DNA from 2 places in the Variovorax sp. UC74_104 genome. Region 1 is predicted to be linked to the other one. Evidence: predicted binding sites of a transcription regulator. Region 1 holds the regulator's gene; the other holds the start of a gene.
The links. The regulator NrdR, encoded in region 1, represses ribonucleotide reductase genes. The targets are predictions, from matches to a motif close to CACNANATNTNGTG.

Region 1 (3,409 bases):
CGAAAGCATCGGCGAGAGCAGCGCAGCCGGCGTGGTGCTGATCGACACGACCGCGCTCGACGACGATGACCTGGGCCATCAGTTCCAGCAGCCGGCGCTCGATGCCTACTCGAAGCGCGCGTTGCAAGTGGCGACGCTGAACAACGGGCGCAGGGCCGTGATCCTGGGCAACGGCTACGGCAGCAGGAGCGAGAAGGCGCTGCTGTGGATCCAGTATCTGGACGGCGACAAGTCGGTCCTCAGGATTCCCGCGCCCGCCGCGCAGGCGAGCGGCAGCGGCAACGGCTTGTCCGCGCCGCGGCCGGTGGACCGCGACGGCGACGGCAATGTCGACCTCGTCTATGCGGGAGACCTGCACGGCAACCTCTGGAGGTTCGACCTGGGCGGCAGCGACAGCAGCAGGTGGAAGGCCGCCCTGGGGCCCGTCGGTCCGAACGCTCGGGCGGCGATGGCATCCAGCCTCGACGACAAGCCGCTCTTCGCGGCCGGCGCCAGCCAGCCGATCACGGCGGCGCCGGTGGTCGTCGGGCATCCGCGCGGCGGCTACATGGTGGTGTTCGGCACGGGTAGGCCGCCTGCCTCCGGCGACGAAGGCTCGACCGCCGAGCAATACCTCTACGGCGTCTGGGACCCGGCCGACGGCGGCGCGGACACCGCGACACCGGCCGACCTCGTGGCCCAGACCGCCGGCGCCGCTTCCACCCGGGAAGGCGAAATTGGGCTGCGCACCGTCTCGCGCCACGGCGTGAGCTTCTCCGGCTCCGATGCCAGGCGTGGCTGGCATCTGAAGCTGCCGACGGCGGGGGAGCGCATCGTCTATCCCGGCGACGTGCTGGGAAGCGGCGTGGGTTTGTTCTCGACCACCATTCGAGATGCCGGCGGCAAGCCGGGCGCCTGTGCGTCCGGCAGGGGAGACGGCGGGTGGTCGATGGTGATCGACCTCTTCAGCGGCTCCGCTCCCGAAGGCATCGCGTATGGCACGTCCGATGCGCTGGGGGCCTATGCCGGCTTCCGGAACAGCTCAGGCAGGGATGACATCTTCTTCGAGCCGCAGAGCGGGGAGAGGGGCAGCGACGTGATCTGCAATGCCGCCGGCGACTGCAGTTCGACGAAGCGGCCGGTCATCGGGCGCCGCTTCGGCTGGCGCAACTTGATTTCCACCCACTGAGGCACGGACCATGAAAAGGCACTCCAGGCCAAGGGCTGGCGAACGGGCGCGCCCGCGTGGCTTCACGCTGATCGAGGTCATGATCGCGATCGCGGTGATCGGCATCCTGGCCTCCATCGTCTACCCGAGCTATACGCGCTATGTGCTGTGGGCCAAGCGAGCCGATGCCAAGCAGCAACTGCTGCAGGCGGCGCAGTGGTCCGAGCGCTACCTGACCGCGAACGGCAGGTATCCGCCGGAAGGCGTCGTGCTGCCGGCGGGGCTGAGCCAGTCGCCGCCGTCCGGGCCGGCCAGCTATGTCATCCGCTACGGCACGAGGACCGCGAACACATTCACCCTGCATGCCGTGCCGCAGGGCGCGTCGAGGCGCGATGAATGCGGAACGCTCACCGTGAACCAGCAGGGTGCCAGGCTGGCCGCCGGCCGCGGCAGCGCCTCGGATGCGCTGGTGCAGCTTTGCTGGGACCGCTGAAGGCTGAAAAGGGCGACGGCGGCGCGGCTCAGATGTCGCGCAGCAGCTGCCTGAACTCGTCCACGTCCTCGAAGCTGCGGTACACCGAGGCGAAGCGCACGTAGGCGACCTTGTCGAGCTTCTTGAGTTCGCGCATGACGAGCTCGCCGACCTTGGTCGAGTCGATTTCGCGCAGGCCGCTGGCCAGCAGCTTCTGCTCGATGCGCAGCAGGGCGTTGTCGATCTGTTCGATGCTCACGGGGCGCTTGCGCAGCGCCAGCATCATGGAGGCGCGTACCTTGGTCGAGTCGAAGTCGGCGCGGCTGCCGTCCTTCTTCACGACCACGGGAAAATTGACGTCGGGCCGTTCGTAGGTGGTGAAGCGCTTGTCGCAGGCGCTGCACTGGCGGCGCCTGCGGACGAAGTCGGCGTCTTCCGAAACGCGGGTCTCGACGACCTGCGTTTCAAGATGGCCGCAAAAGGGGCATTTCATGCGGCCACGTCTTCTGCGACCCGGAAGAAATCAGCGGTAGACAGGGAAGCGGCTCGTCAGGGCGTGAACCTTGGCGCGCACGGCATCGATGTTCGCCGCATCGCGCGGGTTCTCGAGCACGTCGGCTACCAGGTTCGCGGTGATGCGGGCCTCTTCGTCCTTGAAACCGCGGGTGGTCATGGCGGGGGTGCCGATGCGCACGCCGCTGGTGACCATCGGCTTTTCCGGGTCGTTGGGGATCGCGTTCTTGTTGATCGTCATGTGGGCGCTGCCCAGCACGGCTTCGGCTTCCTTGCCGGTGATGCCCTTGGCGCGCAGGTCGACCAGCATCACGTGGCTTTCGGTGCGTCCGCTCACGATGCGCAGGCCGCGCTGCGTGAGGGTCTCGGCCACGATCTGGGCGTTCTTGACCACCTGCTGCTGGTAGGTCTTGAACTCGGGCGACATGGCTTCCTTGAATGCGACGGCCTTGGCGGCGATCACGTGCATCAGCGGGCCGCCTTGCAGGCCCGGGAAGATCGCGCTGTTGATGGCCTTCTCGTGCTGCGACTTCATCAGGATGATGCCGCCGCGCGGGCCGCGCAGGCTCTTGTGGGTGGTGGAGGTGACCACGTCGGCGTGCGGAACGGGGTTGGGGTACACGCCCGCGGCCACGAGGCCGGCGTAGTGGGCGATGTCGACCATGAAGATCGCGCCGACGTCCTTGGCCACCTTGGCGAAGCGCTCGAAGTCGATGCGCAGCGAGTAGGCCGATGCTCCCGCGATGATCAGCTTGGGCATGTGCTCATGCGCCTTGCGCTCCATCGCGTCGTAGTCGATGGCTTCGTTGGCGTCCAGGCCGTAGCTCACCACGTTGAACCACTTGCCGCTCATGTTCAGCGGCATGCCGTGGGTCAGGTGGCCGCCTTCGGCCAGGCTCATGCCCATGATGGTGTCGCCGGGCTTGAGGAAGGCGAGCATCACGGCCTCGTTGGCCGAGGCGCCGCAATGCGGCTGCACGTTGGCGGCGTCGGCGCCGAAGATCTGCTTGATGCGGTCGATGGCCAACTGCTCGGCCACGTCGACGTGTTCGCAACCGCCGTAGTAGCGCTTGCCCGGATAGCCTTCGGCGTACTTGTTGGTGAGCTGCGAGCCCTGGGCGGCCATGACGGCCGGCGAGGCGTAGTTCTCGCTGGCGATCAGCTCGATGTGGTGTTCCTGGCGCGCGTTTTCGGCTTGAATCGCAGCCCAGATTTCGGGATCGGTCTGTTCGACCAGGATATTGCGTTGGTACATGGCAGTCCTTTGAAGACGAGGT
Region 2 (3,409 bases), 2.5 Mb from region 1:
TTCAGCGTGATCTCGGTGCACAGGTTCGACGAGTGCACGACGCCGGCGTGCTGCTGCGGCGAGCGCACGTTGCAGGCGTCCTTGAACGTGATCCAGGGGTGGCCGGTCTCGAACAGCATCGTGAGCATCTTGCGCCACAGGTCGGTGGCCTGGATGGTGCGGCTCGGCTTGATCTCGCCGCGGGCAGCCTTCTCCTCGTAGGCGACGTAGGCCTTCTCGAAGTCGGCGCCGAACAGGTCGTGCAGGTCGGGCACGTTGGAGGGCGAGAACAGCGTCCAGGTGCCCTTTTCCATCACGCGGCGCATGAACAGGTCGGGGATCCAGTTGGCGGTGTTCATGTCGTGCGTGCGGCGGCGGTCGTCGCCGGTGTTCTTGCGCAGCTCCAGGAACTCCTCGATGTCGAGGTGCCAGGTTTCCAGGTACGTGCAGACCGCGCCCTTGCGCTTGCCGCCCTGGTTCACGGCCACGGCCGTGTCGTTCACCACCTTCAGGAAGGGCACCACGCCCTGCGATTCGCCGTTCGTGCCCTTGATGTGGCTGCCAAGCGCGCGAACGCGGGTCCAGTCGTTGCCCAGGCCGCCGGCGAACTTCGACAGCAGCGCGTTTTCCTTGATTGACTCGTAGATACCGTCCAGATCGTCGGGCACGGTGGTCAGGTAGCAGCTCGACAGCTGCGAGCGCAGCGTGCCGGCGTTGAACAGGGTGGGCGTGCTCGACATGAAGTCGAACGACGACAGCACTTCGTAGAACTCGATGGCGCGCGCTTCGCGGTCGATCTCGTTGAGCGACAGGCCCATGGCCACGCGCATGAAGAAGGCTTGCGGCAGCTCGATGCGGGTCTTGCGCACGTGCAGGAAGTAGCGGTCGTACAGGGTCTGCAGGCCGAGGTAGTCGAACTGGTTGTCGCGCTCGGGCTTCAGGGCCGCGCCCAGGCGGGCCAGGTCGTACTGCAGCAGCTTCTCGTCGAGCAGGTCGTTGTCCACGCCCTTCTTGATGAACTGCGGGAAGTAGTCGGCGTAGGCGGTGGCGCGCTCGGCGGGCAGCACTTCGCGGCCGATGATCTCCTTGAAGATCGTGTGCAGCAGCAGGCGCGCGGTGGCGAAGGTGTAGTCGGGGTCCTTCTCGATCAGCGTGCGGGCAGCCAGGATCGAGGCCTTGTAGACCTCGTCGAGCGGCACGCCGTCGTACAGGTTGCGCATCGTCTCGGCGACGATGGGGGCGGCGGTGATGCTGTCGCCCAGGCCTTCGCAGGCCGATTCGATCAGGCTCTTGAGTTCGTTCAGGTCGAGCGCGACCCGCTCGCCGTTGTCCAGCACGTGCAGCGCGGGCGTGGCCGGCGCTTCCTGCTCGCCCTGCTTCGAGCGTTCCTGCGTGCGGCGTTCGCGGTACAGCACGTAGGCGCGGGCGATCTCGTGGTGGCCGCCGCGCATCAGGCCGAGCTCGACCTGGTCCTGCACGTCCTCGATGTGGAAGGTGCCGCCGCCCGGACGCGAACGCACCAGCGCGCGGATCACGCCCTGCGTGAGCACGTCGACCGTCTCGCGCACGCTGGCCGAGGCCGCGCCCTGGGTGCCGTGCACCGCCAGGAAGGCCTTCATCATCGCGATGGCGATCTTGTTCGGCTCGAAGGGAACCACGGCGCCGTTGCGGCGGATGATCTGGTAGTGGGCCAGGTTCTGGCCGGTGGGCGAGCCGGCAGTGTCTCGCTGCGGCTGCGACGGCGTGGAGGGGATGGCACGCGGGGTCGATTGGGGGTTCAGGGCTGTTTGCATTCGCTTCCTCTCGGTTGGCAATTCTTGTTGGATGGCGGCACCTGGTCCGGCGCCGCACCGGTGTACGGGACCGGACGGAAGACACTATATCTAGGGTGCAAGGGGCATACAACCCACTAGATGTAGCGTTTTCCAATGGATACAAGGATTGCCGGTATTACTTCCGCAATAGGCCACGGGCGAAGACGCCCCGTGAATACTGGCCTATGGTCACGCAACCCGCATGGGGCGTGGCTTGCAGGCCGATTTGGGCCTGCAAGGCGCATGGTTGCTGCATCGCGCGTTTGCGATTTTCGCATTGCTGCGCCGCGGGAACGGCGCATCGCGAGGCGCCGCGCGATTGAAAAAATTAGAGCCGCCTGAGCTGCTCGGGAAACATCTGTGGATTCCAGCCCAGTTGTTCGCGCAGCAGGCGCCAGTCGAAGCCCGCGCCCGGGTCCTGCTTGCGGCCCGGCGCGATGTGCTCGTGCCCCGCGATGTGGGCGACCGGAAAGTGCTGCGCGATGGCGGCGCACACGCTCGCGAGCGTCTCGTATTGCGGCTCCTCGAAGAGCTCTCCTTCGAGGCCCTCGAGCTCGATGCCGATGGAGTCGTCGTTGCAGTTGCCGCGGCCGCGCCACGACGACACGCCGGCGTGCCAGGCGCGATCGTCGCAGCTCACGAACTGCCAGAGTTCGCCGTTGCGTCGCACGTAGAAATGCGACGAAACCTCCAGCCCGCGGATCGACTGGAAATAGGGATGCGCGTCCCAGTCCAACTGGTTGGTGAAGAGCTTTTGCACCGCGTCGCCGCCGTATTCGCCGGGCGGCAGGCTGATCGAGTGCAGCACGATGAGGTCGATCTGCGCGCCCTGCGGCCGGGGCCCGAAGTTGGGCGAGGGCAGGGCCTTTGCGAAGCGGTACCAGCCGGCCTGCCAGAGTCCGTCTTCGGCCGGGGCTTCTTCAGTCGTCGGCATTGCTGCTGCTCGCGCCGTCGTCGCCGTTGGGCGTGGTGATGCCCAGCCGCGCGATGCGGTAGCGGATCTGGCGCAGGCTCATGCCGAGGCGCGCGGCGGCCGCGGTGCGGTTGAAGCCGCTCTCGTGCAGCGCGCGCACGAGAATCTCGCGCTCCTGCTGGTCGAGGTAGGCCTGCAGGTCGGAGGGCAGCGGCGGAGGTGCGGCCTTCGCAGGCGCGACCGGCGCGGCGATCGGCTGTGCAGCCGCCGGGGCGAGGGGCGCATCCGCAGCCGGCGACAGCGCAGCCGGCGCGGATGCCGCGGCTTCGGCAGCCGCCGTGAAGCCGCCCATCAGGTCGAGATGCAGTTCGTCGCCGTCGTTCAGCGCCACCGCGCGGTGCAGCAGGTTCTCGAGCTCGCGCACGTTGCCGTTCAGCGGATGCTGCGCGAGGCGGCGCAGCAGGTCGTCGGACAGGTGCGGCACCGGCAGCCCGCCGTCCTGCGCGATGCGCGAGAGCAGCGCGTTGCACAGCGCGGGCAGGTCCTCGCGGCGGTCGCGCAGCGCGGGCACCGCGATCTCGATCACGTTGAGGCGGTAGAAAAGGTCTTGCCGGAAACGGCCCGCCTGCACTTCGGAGTGCAGGTCCTTGTGGGTGGCGCTCACGATGCGCACGTCGACCGCGTCTTCCTGCGTCGAGCCGAT

Region 2: a site for NrdR is predicted at 1,855-1,868, ahead of ACHMXA_RS08640 (ribonucleoside-diphosphate reductase subunit alpha). Genes of this name have one in related genera too.

What each region holds. Positions count from the first base shown of each region.
Region 1 is NZ_CP171978.1:4,390,673-4,394,081, reverse strand. Features, by position in the region: gene ACHMXA_RS20625 (pilus assembly protein) at 1-1,168, shown strand, start outside; gene ACHMXA_RS20620 (type IV pilin protein) at 1,179-1,640, shown strand; gene nrdR (transcriptional regulator NrdR) at 1,669-2,112, opposite strand; gene glyA (serine hydroxymethyltransferase) at 2,143-3,387, opposite strand.
Region 2 is NZ_CP171978.1:1,846,219-1,849,627, forward strand. Features, by position in the region: gene ACHMXA_RS08640 (ribonucleoside-diphosphate reductase subunit alpha) at 1-1,772, opposite strand, end outside; gene ampD (1,6-anhydro-N-acetylmuramyl-L-alanine amidase AmpD) at 2,122-2,727, opposite strand; gene ACHMXA_RS08650 (sigma-54-dependent transcriptional regulator) at 2,714-3,409, opposite strand, start outside.